Regions from separate parts of the Paenibacillus sp. WG02 genome, predicted to be linked through region 2. Evidence: predicted binding sites of a transcription regulator. Region 2 holds the regulator's gene; each other region holds the start of a gene.
The links. Region 2 encodes Rex, which represses fermentation and respiration genes when NADH is low (regulators of the CRP and FNR family bind a similar motif). Its sites were predicted from a motif close to TTGTGAAATATTTCACAA; they were not measured.
Positions count from the first base shown of each region.

Region 1: ACBP55_RS13440 (hemerythrin domain-containing protein) is a predicted target of Rex. The motif match lies at 1,739-1,756, and genes of this name have one in related genera.
Region 3: adhE (bifunctional acetaldehyde-CoA/alcohol dehydrogenase) is a predicted target of Rex. The motif match lies at 1,693-1,710, and genes of this name have one in related genera.
Region 4: ACBP55_RS11650 (cytochrome ubiquinol oxidase subunit I) is a predicted target of Rex. The motif match lies at 1,728-1,745, and genes of this name have one in related genera.

Region 1 covers NZ_AP036016.1:3,019,513-3,023,211, forward strand. The annotation lists gene hpf (ribosome hibernation-promoting factor, HPF/YfiA family) at 1-81, shown strand, start outside; gene ACBP55_RS13435 (acyltransferase family protein) at 625-1,641, opposite strand; gene ACBP55_RS13440 (hemerythrin domain-containing protein) at 1,814-2,341, shown strand; gene ACBP55_RS13445 (hypothetical protein) at 2,484-2,732, shown strand; gene ACBP55_RS13450 (universal stress protein) at 2,859-3,290, shown strand; gene ACBP55_RS13455 (formate/nitrite transporter family protein) at 3,544-3,699, shown strand, end outside.
Region 2 covers NZ_AP036016.1:5,122,079-5,125,777, forward strand. The annotation lists gene ACBP55_RS23315 (DUF47 domain-containing protein) at 1-194, shown strand, start outside; gene ACBP55_RS23320 (anion permease) at 260-1,261, shown strand; gene ACBP55_RS23325 (redox-sensing transcriptional repressor Rex) at 1,303-1,923, opposite strand; gene dinG (ATP-dependent DNA helicase DinG) at 1,926-3,699, opposite strand, start outside.
Region 3 covers NZ_AP036016.1:3,007,838-3,011,536, forward strand. The annotation lists gene ACBP55_RS13385 (bifunctional diguanylate cyclase/phosphodiesterase) at 1-142, opposite strand, end outside; gene ACBP55_RS13390 (MFS transporter) at 429-1,577, shown strand; gene adhE (bifunctional acetaldehyde-CoA/alcohol dehydrogenase) at 1,850-3,699, shown strand, end outside.
Region 4 covers NZ_AP036016.1:2,612,745-2,616,443, reverse strand. The annotation lists gene cydB (cytochrome d ubiquinol oxidase subunit II) at 1-233, opposite strand, end outside; gene ACBP55_RS11650 (cytochrome ubiquinol oxidase subunit I) at 279-1,673, opposite strand; gene ACBP55_RS11645 (BMP family protein) at 1,874-2,905, opposite strand; cyclic di-GMP riboswitch class I at 3,182-3,266, shown strand; gene ACBP55_RS11640 (methyl-accepting chemotaxis protein) at 3,346-3,699, shown strand, end outside.

The DNA of each region.
Region 1 (3,699 bases), 2.1 Mb from region 2:
TTTTTTAACAGAGACTCGAATAAAACTGAACTTGTTTATCGCCGAAACGATGGCACGATTGGTCTTATTACAACTGCATGACAGAAAGAGGCATGGGTGATTCGGCCATGCCTCTTTTTTTTGACCACATAAGAAAGTATAAGTTTTCGGATCCCGAAAACCGCTTTCTTATTGGCGATAAAACCTAATATAGGGACCTTTGGTTGGAGACCAAAGTCACTCCTTATAAACGCGGTCGCACATCCCTGATTGGCTTCGATTGAGGTTTTCTCATAGCCATACATACGAAATCCTCTTTGGGACCCGTTTACGCGGTTCATAAGTGAGTAATGCAACTGAAGTTGCTTATTTGTCTTAATAGCGCCTGTTATGATGGCATAAGCAAGCTAAGCTTGTTTATTTTTTGCTAATGCCCTCTAGAATGTAACGTTTAGTGATAATAAGCGTGTTCTGTGGTCTTATCTCACGAGGTGCCCCGATATTAGAAAGGATAAGCAATATTAGTTTACTTATTCAATATCCTAGATTACACACAAAAGAGCCTCCAATTCCACTAAAAAATGGAATATGGAGGTTCTTTTACACATGGAATCTGATTCTCGAGCCCCATTCTTTGTAGAGTGTTTAAATGCTGTGTTTTCGGGATATCCATCGCTCCCAAAAAGATAGTTCCGGTTCGATAAGAGGTCGACTGAACCGGCGTACCCATTCTTGCAACAGCAGCCAGGTAATTGTCACCGCAAGCAGTAAGACGAGAGTCATTTGTGCAAAAGTGTGTACATACGAGAATAGTCCCATCGAAATCGCGGTTTTCGTTATAAACGCGTGCAGCAAGAACACGTATACCGTATATTTGCCCCATTCTGTAAGGATGGACTGCTTGCGAGGAACGAAGCTTAAGAAGCAAAAGGAAGCGATAATTTCCAACATATACACGCCCAAGCGATATCCACCTGCATACCAATGAAAGGAACCCAATTCCCTAAAAGTAAAACTGCTATATAACCATTTGGGATCAAGTGGAATCGCGTTCAGAAAGACCAGGACACCCAGAAGGCCAATTACACTTAACCACTTGTTCATGCGAACGAACTGTTTAGGAATCATATCGAGGTGGAAGTAATAGCCGACCAAGAAGAAAGGAAAAAAGACGAGCGTTCTGGAAAAGCTGAGCATCGTTCCAGTGATAGGTGCGTATCCGACGAGTATGCCTAGAATGACAGAGACCACAAGGGGATGCTGCATTTTTGTAAAGAGCAGAAGGAGCAATCGCCAACAAAAATGGCTGAATAAAAACCACAATAACGAATACGGAATGAAAAAAGAATAACGGACACCCGGCGCGTGGAAGGCCAGCGAATCGAGCAGAGAGTAGAGGCTTTGGAAGATCAGATAATGATAAAAAATCATCTGCAGACTTTTGATTCCTGGGACATCCAAACGGAAGTTTTTAGAAAAATAGCCGGTCACCATGACAAACATAGGAATATGAAAGGTGTAAATACCCAGATATAAGGAATGGAAAGCTGCACTTTGTTGAATCAGCGGCTCTATACAATTGGCGATGACCACAAACAAAATGAGCAGAAACTTTGCGTTTAACATAAACGTATTCGAAGCAGCATTGTCTTCTCTATCCACGACGATTACCTCCATTACGGAATCTATTTCTTTTCCTCAAATGTAAACCTAGCTTCAATTTGCCGCAGTGATTAAAGTCACGAAACAGAAACAAATGTTGTGATTCTCCTCACAGAGAAAGCTGAAATAAAGGTATACAATGTGATTACAGCAATAAAAGGAGGAATCAGGTATGGTTATTGATCTTGGGATGTCGTTAGAAGACGCTCGTACTTTTAGTCTTCAACAGATTCTGGAGCGATTAAAGGACGAACATAGCGCGTTAAAGAAAGAGCTTGACCATGTCCAGGAAATGACAAGTCATATGGTCGGCGTGCTTGGCTCGGAAGAGTCAAAGCGATTACTTCAAGAGATTAGTAAACAAATGGAAGCCTTCATGCAGCAGTTGGAGGCTCACGAACATTGGGAGGAAGATGAAGTTTTACCGCTTCTTGCCGGCTATGCGAATCAGGGGATGGAGCCTACTTTTTTGACCTCAACCTGGGTTCTGGAAGAGGATCATAAACAAGCGGAACGATTTGTTCGCTCATTTCTTGAATATGCGGACCAATGCAAAGGGGCCGACAGCATAAAGCTGAAAAAGGCGATCTCGCTGCTTAGTGTCGCTTGTTCTGTACTATCGGAGCATCTGCTATCCGAAGAAGAGATGTTTTTCCCGGTTGCGAACCAAATGCTAAGTAATATTCAAGCAAAAGCTTAAGACGGAACAGGAGGATTTAACATGGCAATGAACATTCAATTAACCGATCGTGTGGGAAAAGGAACTTGGTATATAGTTACCAGGTGAAGGTATCGCCAAAAGTAGATGCGGGCTGCTGCCGCTTAAAGAAGGAGGCACATATATGAAATGGGAAGAAAAATTATCACGGTGGCTTGGCTCTCAGATTGAGGTGCACATCGAGGATCAGGCAGGACTCGACCCTTTAGCACCTCCGAAAAAAATGAAACTTGAAAAGATACGCATTTCCGAAGACCAAGGCTATATGCAAATGTATATGAATGAACATCAATTTCTGGCCATTCCCTTAAGGGGAGAAGAACATACGAGCTTAATAAATTCAGAGCATGGTACGATTCTCAGATCAGACTGACATTGCGGCGCAATTGGTTTATAAAGTCCATTTCGGTTTTTAGAAAGAATATTGTGATCTTCCTCACATCGTTTTAACTTAGAAAGAGATATGATGAAGGTATCAAACAAACGAGGTGAATGTGACATGCTATATTCGAAAATATTAGTAGCCTACGATGGCTCCGAAGCTTCAGATAAAGCGCTCGATTCTGCATTGAAGTTGGCCAAATTGAATCATTTTTCAAAATTAGATATTATTCATATCTTTAATCTACCCACGTATGTGCTAGGATCTTCCGTTGTTATACCGCCAATTGTCATTGAAAACAATTATTTAGATTACTCCGAGCAAGTCATTGGGAAAATCAAAGAACAAATTGCTGATTTTTCGAATATTCATATTGAAGTGAGAAGCGGTTCGATTACGAAAGAAATTCTGAAATATGCAGATGAAATTCAAGCCGATCTTATTATTGTTGGCAGTAGAGGTCTTAATAGTATTGGTGAATTTGTTCTTGGCAGTGTCAGTCACAATGTTGTTCAGCATGCAAAGCTCCCTGTACTGGTCGTCAAATAAATTTCACTTAGGGACACAGAAAAAAATGAGGTAGCAAGGTTCTTGCCTCCTCATTTTTTTGTTCTTCCTCATGATTTCAGGTGTTTTTCGTCCGAATAATGATTTTTCGATTGTACTATTTGTAAAAGGATGTGATCCTTGAATCTGATGGAGATATGTCCTTTTTCGGCCCCCTTTACATGTGATTTAGTTCACATACTTTTATACAATGCTGCTCTAAACTAAAGTAAATGGCCGTGGAGGGGGAATCAGCATGGGATTTATGAAGCAGGAGCAGATATGGGAACGCACTGTGGAAGCAGGAGTGAAAAAGGTACAGTTTGGGTATAGGAAGCAGCTCGTTCTCGGTTTTTTAGGTGGTGCTTATATTGCTTTGGGCTTTTTGCTGTATATCAGGGTTAGTAGCGTA
Region 2 (3,699 bases):
CGGTTGCTATTAATTCCCTCGAGAATGACGGAGACCGTTTGATGCGCGAAGGGATTCGTCAAATTTTCATCACACGCAAAGACCCGTATGAAGATTTTAAACTAAAAGAAATCTATGAGCGTTTGGAAGAAACAACAGATGCTTGTGAAGATGTAGCCAATATCCTTGATAGCGTTGTACTTCGTTATTCATAAGACACATTCGTGTCCTATGTGGTACGAAGATAGTTTTCCATATGGAAAACTCTTAGGAGGAAATCATGTTAACTTATTTAATCGTCATCGTTGTGCTCGCCTTACTTTTTGACTTCATTAATGGATTTCACGATACGGCAAATGCGATTGCAACATCCATTTCCACACGAGCCTTAAGTCCGCGTGTAGCCATCGCCATGGCTGCCACACTCAACTTTGTCGGAGCCATGGTTTCCTCTAAGGTTGCCAAAACCGTTGGTGGAAGCATTGCCAACCCAGCCAAAATTGAACACGGCGTTGAAATCGTCATCGCTGCCTTACTTGCCGCCATCATTTGGAACTTATTGACATGGTATCTGGCCATTCCTTCATCTTCTTCGCATACACTTCTTGGTTCTCTAGCCGGAGCAGTTATCGCTGGCGCCGGAGTTCATGCAGTGAATTGGAGTGGTTTTACGCAGATTATTATCATTTTGATTCTATCGCCGATTATTGCTTTCGCCCTGGGTTACTTAATTATGATCTTGATCAAGTACATCATTTTATGGTCTGGTAACACATCAAGATCGAAGCTAAATCGCTTATTCCGTACCTTGCAAATTTTATCCGCGGGATTGCTTTCCTACTCCCATGGCGGTAACGATGCACAAAAAGCAATGGGTATTATCGTATTTGGTTTAGTAGCAGCTGGTGTTCAAACAGACTTGGAAGTACCGATCTGGGTGAAAATTGCTGCCGCTTTAGCCATGGGGCTTGGAACATCCATCGGTGGATGGCGAATTATTAAAACCGTTTCCGGTAAAATAGTTAAAATCGAGCCCATCAATGGCTTTGCTTCGGACTTAACGTCATCACTCGTTATTCAATTCTCTACCTTTTTGGGTAAACCATTGTCAACGACGCATGTTATTTCCTCCGCGATTATCGGGACAGGCAGTGTCATGCGCTTCCATGAAGTTCAATGGGGCACGGTTGGACGCATGTTGATCACTTGGGTTATTACGATTCCGATCAGCATCGCTCTCGCATTCTCGATCTACTTCGTTTTGTTCAGACTCATTTTCTAAAAATAAAGGCACGACCCAAGCTAATCGGGTCGTGCCTTTTTCTAATCCAAATAATAAGCTAAGCTTTGCAATTCGGTTGTAAAATCCGCATGGTGCACTCGCACTTCGGGAGGAACCTTAATAATGACGGGAGCAAAATTCAGTATCGCTTCAATCCCGCAATCTACGAATTGATTGGCTACATTTTGAGCTTCGTTCGCTGGGACCGTTATGATGCCTATGCGGACGCCTAATTCAGATAAAACCTTCTTCATCTCATGCATCGGTTGAACGATTAGGTTGTTGATCGATTCCCCGGCCTTGCTTGGCATTGCATCGAATACAGCGACAATCTTCATATCATTGCGTAAATAAGTATTATAATTGCACAAAGCGCGGCCTAGATTACCCGCTCCAACAAGAGCTACTTGAATATGGCGATCCAACTTCAGGATCTGTCTAATTTTTTCAATCAAGTAAGCAATGTCATAGCCGATTCCCTTTTTCCCGAATTCTCCAAAATAAGCCAAATCCTTACGAATCTGAGCCGGATTCAGATCGAGCTTTTGACCCAAATCCTGCGAGGATACCGTCGATACATTTTTCATTGCAAGTTCATTCAGAAAGCGTAAATAAATGGGCAGCCTCCTGACGACTGCTTCCGATATTTTTTGTGTTTTCAACTTTACGCCTCCCCCATCCACTCTTCAATCCTAGGTAACATTTGCTCAGTCGTCATATGCTCAATCTTCGGACCAGGCAATGAATAAAGGAAGTGCTTGCCATAATACGTATCAATCACTCGAGTATCATAGATGATAACGATGCCTTTATCGGATGCACGTCTGACAAGCCGGCCAAAGCCCTGCTTAAATCGAATGACAGCCTGCGGAACTGAAAATTTCATAAATGGATTTTCGTTGCGTTTCTTTATATTTTCACACTTAGCTTCAACTAGAGGGTGATTCGGAGGTTGAAACGGCAAACGGATAATAGCAAGACAGCTGAGTGCATCTCCAGGAATGTCGACACCCTCCCAGAACGAGCTGGTGCCCAACAGGACGCACATTTTATTATCTTGGAACATCCGGGTCAGTTTACTCCGATTGCCGCTGTCTACCCCCTGCCCGAGCACGGTAATCCCATGAGGCTTCAAATGGTCCTTCATCCCCGCATAAATTTGCTTAAGCATGCGATTCGACGTGCACAAAATCAACATTCGTCCTTTTGTAATACGGGCCACATCACTAAGCGAATCAATTAGCGCGTTGATAAAAACAGGATCACCTGCACCTTTGATCATTGGGAAGTCGCGAGGAATTACGACGAGTGCTTGCTCTCTGTAATTGAATGGAGATGGCAATTGAACGGTTTTCAATTTGCCCGATTCTTCATCCTCAGGAATGGCTAACCCTAATTGATCTGCTGAATATTGAAAAGATTTATTAACAGACAATGTCGCGGAGGTCAGGATAATACTGTCTTTGGTCTCAAAGAAATGCTGCTGCAGCAGACCGCTTACATCGGTAGGCACGGATACAAGCTGCAGAGACTTCGATTTGGCGTAGGTACCCGCTTCCATCCAATACACATAACCCTCATCGGCCATTTTCATAAAAAAGTGCAGAGCATCTCGGTGATTATACAGTTCCTTTACCGTGCCATTCAAATCGGTGACTAAACCTTGGACCCCGAAGACTTCCTGCATGTCCTTCACTTCATTTAACAATTTATCCAGCGTGCGGAGTAAATCATTGGCATTCAAATAAATATTGTCTTCCATAATCAAAAGCTCTCGCCACTCGGGTGGAAGCGTTTCGGACTTCATCCGCAGTACATACTGTGAGTTTTCCGATTGCGAAGGATCGCTTCTTGAAGATAACAACTCATAGAGCGCTTCGCTGAGCCGATCCCAATCCTCTTTGATTTTCACAATTTTGGGAAAGAGCCCGTCAATGGTCTGACTCCAAGCGGCCGCGCGTTCCGGCTGCTCATCCGATTTCTGCAACCGAAACCGCAGCATCGGCAGTTGGCCGCTGCGATTATCTTTATATAACCATAACAACGAATGATAAAATGCAGAAGAATGCAGCTCAATGCCAAGATGCTTACTAGCCACTTCTTCGAAGTGATGTGCCTCATCGATGACAAGGTGCTTGTAAGACGGTAGAAGGCGGTTCTCAGCCTTCATATCCGTGAAAAGGAGGGAATGGTTCGTGATGATCACATCGGCCGTATTTGCATCATTCCGAGCGCGGTGATAGAAGCATTTCTTATACCAGGGACACATGCGATTCAAACAAGAATCGGTGTCACTTGCAACCGAATACCAGAACTGCGCACCCTTATTTCCAAAATGAAGCTCCTCTTCATCTCCATGTTCCGTCTCACTTAGCCATACAACCATCTGTGCGGCCGTGATCGGATCTTCCTTCCCATTCTCGTAATCACGTGTCGTT
Region 3 (3,699 bases), 2.1 Mb from region 2:
AACTTTCTGTGACCTCACTTTCAATACCTTGCACGATATCGAGAATGGTATTTTTGAGGTAATCATTTTCATTTTGTAGGGCTATGAAAGCTTCAGTACTTGGTTTAGGATCTATATTAGGGGCATTAAATTGCTTTTTCATATGATCTCCTGAAGTAGTTAATAGTACCTAGATAATTCGACAAAAAATGATAAATTCCTTCCTCGAAGGCGCTATATCGAATAGCGCGGCAAGTCTCTATGGAAGAGGAACTGCCTAGATCCCGCCAATGTTGTAGCACATCTCGAAATTCTTAAAAAAATAGTTCTTGAACCGCACACTACACTATCGTAGAGTTTATAATGCCGACTACTCGTTCGTGAGATGGAAGAGATTGCTTTCTAAATGATGTATGATTCTAAAAGGAAAGAAGGGGCTGACAACGAAGATGAACGCTTTTTTGTTGTTTTACGTGGTTATATACATGGGAAACGCTGTTTATGGCACATTTATGCCGGTTTACCTGCATAACGCTCAATTTTCTCAGGAGCAAATTGGGATGCTTCTCAGCCTTGGGCCCTTGGTTGCGATGTTTGGCCAACCGGTTTGGGGGGCGTTGGGTGACCGAGCCAAGACGAAGAATAGCGTACTTCGCTTTCTTTTGATAGGTAGCGGTGTTTCCATTTTGTTTTTCCCGCTCTCTCATCATTTCATTTACCTGCTTGTGTTAATCTGTGTGTTTACGTTTTTTCAGACGTCTATATTTGCACTCAGCGATGCGATTACGTTGGAAGAATTGGACAGGCGTCCCACTTGGAGTTTTGGTTGGATTCGCCTAGGAGGTACAGTGGGCTTCGCTGTCATGTCTCTTGCTTTCGGCATCGCAGCCAAGTCGCACATTGGTTCGATGTTCCCGGTCTACGCCGGAACCATGGCCGCCGCAGTGCTCTTGCTCTGGCGTTTTCCACCGGCTGCCGGCCGCCAGACTAACGTCACTGGCAAACGATTCCGGGAGCTTTTCCGTAATGGTAAGCTGATGTTTTATTTGGGTATCAACTTTGTTGTTCAAATCACCTTGGGTTACTACTACGCATTCTTCCCCATCTACTTCAAGGAGATGGGAGGAGACAGTATGCTGCTAGGCTGGTCGATGGTGATTTCTTCCCTTAGTGAGCTGCCGTTTCTTCTGTTTTCCGGCTGGATTTTAAAACGCGTCCCTATATCCGCAATTCTGATTGTGGCCGCGCTTGCATCCTCCATCCGGTGGTTCTTGTTTACCTTAATCGGGAATCCACTATGGATATTACCGGTGCAGCTGCTGCACGGAGTTATTTTCATCGTGCTTTCTGTTACGCTTGCAACGTTTATCAACCGTGAAGTGCCTTCAGAATGGAAGGCCAGCGGTCAAACGCTCAACGGCTTGCTCAGCCTTGGAGCCGCCCGTATTATCGGCAGCTTCTTGGGTGGCATTATGAGCTCAGCTTACGGGATGAGACAAGTTTTTTTATACAGTTCATGGGTATCTATGTCTTGTGTTATCGTGTTTGGATTTGTTATATGGATTCGTAGAAAACAGAAAGTTCTTGGTTCACACTGAATGAAATGTGGGTAAAACGTTGAGCATTGTCGGCTATAGGCGTATTGGTCGGCAGGGCAGCATGGCGGCGGCAAGTTTTATTGAAATAGAACTGCCGCCTTACTTATAAATTAGAATGTGAAATAATTCACAAATTGTTCAAGGAATTAATCATTCTAAACCTTCATCTTGTGATTTTTGTCATAGTTAGGGATCTTGATTAAGTTTACTCTTAAGGTAGAACAACAAGACAACGGCTTCACATGGATAGAATATAAAGGAGTGAATGAACCATGACAACAAAAGAAGCGAAGATGATTGAACAGATTACTGCTCAAGACGAAGTCAACGAGCTGGTAGCCAGAGCGAAGGCAGCTCAGCAGCAATTTCTGAAACTGGATCAAATGCAGGTTGACCAAATTATTCAGCAAATGGCATTAGCCGGCATTGATAGGCACATGGTTCTCGCCAAGCTTGCAGTAGAGGAAACCGGTCGGGGTGTTTACGAAGATAAAATTACCAAGAATTTATTTGCTACGGAATATATCTACCACAGCATTAAAAATAACAAGACAGTTGGAGTGATTGAGGAAAACTCGTATGAGAACTACCGAATGGTGGCTGAGCCCGTGGGCATTATCGCTGGTGTGACGCCCGTCACCAATCCGACTTCGACGACGATGTTCAAGTCATTAATCGCAACAAAAACCCGCAACCCAATCATATTCGCCTTCCACCCATCTGCTCAACAATCTAGCAGCGCGGCTGCAGCGACATTACTGGAGGCAGCTGTTAAAGCAGGCGCACCAGAGCATTGCATTCAATGGGTAAAGCATCCATCTGTGGAAGCTACCCAACTGCTAATGAATCATCCGGATGTAGCGCTTGTTCTGGCAACGGGAGGGTCTTCGATGGTGAAGGCAGCTTATAGTACTGGAAAGCCAGCTTTGGGTGTTGGACCCGGCAATGTGCCTTGTTTTATTGAGAAAACAGCGAATTTGCAGCAGGCTGTGAACGACTTGATCCTATCAAAAACCTTTGATAACGGCATGATTTGCGCCTCGGAACAAGCGGTCATTATTGAGGAAGCGGTATACGCGGAAACAAGAAAGTTGATGACTGAACAGGGATGTTACTTCTTAAATAAAGAAGAAACGGAAGCTGTTTCCAAATTGGTGATTAACGCTGAGAAGTGTGCGGTTAACGCGGTAATTGTAGGTCAACCTGCTGCGAAAATCGCTGAGATGGCTGGTATTAAGGTGCCTGCGGCTACGAAAATACTAGTTGCGGAGTTAGCCGGCGTGGGTGAGGCATATCCATTATCGGCTGAAAAACTAAGCCCTGTGCTCGCATGCTACAAAGTGAAGAATGCTGAGCAAGGCATTGATCGGGCTGTGGAAGTGGTGAAGTTTGGCGGTATGGGACATTCCTCTGTCATTCATTCTCAGAATGCGGAGGTCATCCAGGCATTCGCAGGTAAGCTTCAAACAGGACGTATCATTGTCAATTCACCTTCCACTCACGGTGCTATTGGAGACATTTATAATACAAACTTGCCTTCCTTAACACTAGGCTGCGGTTCATACGGACATAACTCCACAACCTCTAACGTGAGCGCCGTGAATCTGATCAATGTAAAGCGCGTTGCTTACCGTACCGTTAATATGCAGTGGTTTAAAATACCGCCAAAAGTTTATTTTGAAAAAGGAGCTACACAGTATTTAGAAAAAATGCCTGACATAACACGGGTAATGATTGTTACGGATCCAATGATGGTGAAGCTTGGCTACGTAGAACGTGTGGAATATTATCTCCGCAAACGACAGCTGCCTGTCTATATCGAAGTGTTCTCGGATGTGGAGCCTGATCCATCTGTGGAAACGGTGGAACGCGGCCGGGCACAGATGGCAAGCTTCCAGCCGGATTGCATTATTGCGTTAGGCGGCGGCTCACCGATGGATGCGGCGAAAGCCATGTGGTTGTTCTATGAATACCCAGATACAAGCTTTGATGCCTTAAAGCAAAAATTCATGGATATTCGTAAACGGGTATACAAATATCCGCGTCTGGGACGCAAAGCGAAATTCGTAGCGATTCCTACGACTTCCGGGACTGGCTCGGAAGTGACGTCTTTCGCCGTAAT
Region 4 (3,699 bases), 2.5 Mb from region 2:
AATAAGGTGGCGTACCAACCTGGAAACGCGGCAAACATGGCGCCGCCCGCTGTAATGAACCACACTTCGTTGCCATCCCAGACGGGGCCAATCGCATTGATAAGAACACGCCTTTCTGTATCCGTCTTGCCAAGGAACGGCGTCAGCATGCCCACGCCGAAATCAAATCCTTCCAGAAAGAAAAAGCCGACAAACAGCACCGTGATCAGTACAAACCATAAGGTTTCAAGCATAGGTGATTTCCCCTCACTTTCTTATTATTCATCAGTCCCCCTGTCTTACAGCAGGGTTGCCATGTTTTCCTCACGTTCATCCCGATCATGAAGATTGTGCCCTTCCTCCTCGACTCCCTTGCGTACAAAATGGACGATAAGGTACACGAACACGATTGCCAGAATGCCATAAACAAGCATAAAACCGATTAGCGAGGTCGCTACCATGGATGAGGAAACGAGAGGTGACACCCCGTCTTCTGTCTTATGCAATCCGAACACAGTCCAAGGCTGCCTTCCCACCTCTGTCATGATCCAGCCCGCTGAGTTCGCGATAAAAGGAAGACTAATGGCGGGTAGCATCCATTTCAAATAATGACGATACCGTTCCAAGCGATTGCGTAATGCGGCGTAGGTTCCTAGCATACTAAGCAGAATCATGAGTACGCCAGCCGCTACCATAATGCGGAAGCTCCAGAACGTCGTCTTCACTGGCGGAATATAATTGCCAGGACCGTATTTCGCCTCGTACTCGGCCTGCAGTTGATTCATACCGGGCACACTGCCAGTAAGCTTGTTATACGAAAGAATGCTTAACGCATAAGGAATTTCTAATTGAGACTTGTTCTCCTGCTTCTTGACATCGATTCGAGCAAATACGGTCCAAGGGGCGCTGTCCCCCGTTGTGTTCCACAGTGCTTCTGATGCAGCCATCTTCATCGGCTGAGATTTCATCAAATGCTGTGCTTGCTCATGTCCAGCTACAGCTGTCATAAAGCTTGCAGCGAGAGCAAACACGATCCCTATTGTAAAAGAGGCTTTAAATAAATCCACTCTGTGTTTGCGTATGATTTGATAAGCGCTGATGCCTGTTACGAACATTGATCCTGTAGCAAGCGCCCCATAAATAACATGCGGGAATTCAACCCATAGCTGTGTGTTGCCAAGCAGCGCGAAGAAATTCGTCATCTCCGCACGTCCATTCTGAATCGTGTAGCCGACGGGCTCCTGCATGAAAGAGTTCGCGCTCAGAATCCAGAGTGCGGATAAAGTTGCTCCAATTGCTACAAGCCATATACAAGCCAAATGCACCTTTTTCGACAGCCGATCCCAACCGAAAATCCATAACCCTAGAAACGTTGACTCCAAGAAAAAAGAAACCAAGGCTTCTACGGCAAGCGGTCCCCCAAAGACTGCACCAACATACCGAGAATAATCCGCCCAGTTCATGCCGAACTGGAACTCTTGCATAATTCCTGTCACAACACCCACTGCAAAATTAAGGAGAAACAATTTGCCCCAGAATTGTGCCATTGCTTTGTATTTATCGTCCTTCTTGACCACATACATCGTTTGCATACAAGCAATCAGATAGGCAAGACCGATAGATAAAGGTACGAAAAAAAAGTGGTAAACTGTTGTTATTCCGAACTGCCACCGACTTAAGTCTAATGCTTCCAAAAATAGCGCCTCCCTTCTTTTCGTTGTAAGTATAAATCGTGGCGTGTTGTTTGCATGTGATGAATATCACAACCGCGGTAATTTCTATTGAACAAAAAGTGTAAAAGAAAAACACTTCTCTAACCCCACTCGGGATTAAAGAAGTGCTCAACATACGAACTATGAGGCTCACTTAGGCGATTCGTTATCTGAACGCAGGCTTAGTTAGCTGTAAATTCAGGACCGGTATATACTGAAGGAATAACAATTTCACCTGATTTGATTTTATCGGCGAACGCTGCAATTGTATCCTTCACGTCTTGTGGAACAATAGGTGACAAGGCAAGTCGAACGGCATCCGGATTTTCGAGTCCAATTTTTTTCACCGTATTCGGCTTCCACGTACCTTCCGTCAAATCTTTAATCGCTCCATATACGGTCAAGCTTGCATCCGAAATCGCAGATCCAATGAAAACATCGGGTGCATCGGCATAATAATCGCGAACGTTAGCGAATTGATACACGCCATTCTCGCGTGCCGCTTCCGTCACACCAGAACGAGCATTATTCAGCATGGTGAAGATCATATCCGACCCCGCGTTGATTTGCGCTTGCGCAACTCTTTTCGCCAGAGCGGCGTCTTCCTGGTTGCCTGTAAACGTTGTAAGGAACGTTGCTTCAGGATTCGTGTATTTCAAACCGCCGGCAAATGCTGCGCGTCCCAACAGACCGGGACCTACGCGTGCGCCGGAAATATGAGAAACCACATTCGTTTTTGTCAAAAGTCCTGCAGCTGCGCCTGCCAGCCATGCGGATTCTTCCTGTTTTACCTGATAGCTGGACAGGTTATCGCCGGTCAAATTCGTTTGCGTATTAACAAATTTTATTTTGGGAAATTCTTTGGCTACCAACTTCACGGCTTCCGAGCTCTGCCCTGCATGAGCAATAATCATATCTGGGTTTGTATTAGCCAATTCACGCAATGCATCTGCAATTTGAGCGGTGTCATGCGGGATATTTTCCACAAACGTCGCCTTAATTCTGAAATCCTCTTCTGCCTTCGCCAATCCACGGTAAGCAGATTCCATAAAACCGCCGTCCTTGGAGGAACCCGGAATCAACAATGCAACTTTAGCTTTTTTATTATTGGTGTGTGACGGGTCCTTGCTAGCTTCTGCAGTAGACAAACCGAATGAAAATACTAGTGCCATCGCCAAGCTCGACAAAGCCAATTTCGAAAGTAGTTTTCTCAAGATGTACCCCTCGTTTCCAAAAAAGTAGTTTTGTCCGGACAAATCCGAGAATAAACTAGACTTCATTTTTTGTCAAATTATGCCGAAAATAAATATGGGGAATAAACCCAATAATCGCGTAATAGCGCCATTCGCAGGCCTATCCTCCCTAAAGCACCCATGACAATTGCCCTAAATTCCGACATTACGGTATGTTAAGTGAGTATTTAGGTTTAGTAAAAAGGTCTTGTATTTTTCAAAAAGCTATTCTATACTTTGGCCAATAGATATACCCATATCACGAAAAGGCAAACTTCTCGAAAGAGGAGGACGCAAAGCTACGGGCCTAAGGATTTCGATCTACGGCAGCCGGGTCACCGAAAATTGGAGGTCGTCCATCTCTTTTTTTTGGGGGTGGACTTTTTTTATTTCACAATATCTCAATGGGGGATGCTTAGATCATGAAATACATTAAGAATTTGCGAATCAAAACGAAAATCGGGGGGATGCTCGGTCTTTCCATTGTTTTCCTGCTCATTATCGGCTTTACAGGCTATTTCGTCATGAACAAGATGGCTAGCAATGCCCGTGCTATGTACGAAGAAACCTTGATTCCGAACAGCCTGGTCGAAGGACTTCTGTTCGGCAATTCCCAAATGGATGCTTTGCAGCTTGAATTGCTGCTGGCGAAAGACGAAGCTATCATTAAGCAAATCCAACAGCAAATTGTTCAAACCCGCGATAAAAATCAGGCGATACGAAAAGCTCTCGAGCAGATCACGCTGACTTCGAGAGCACAAGAGCAGTACCAAAGC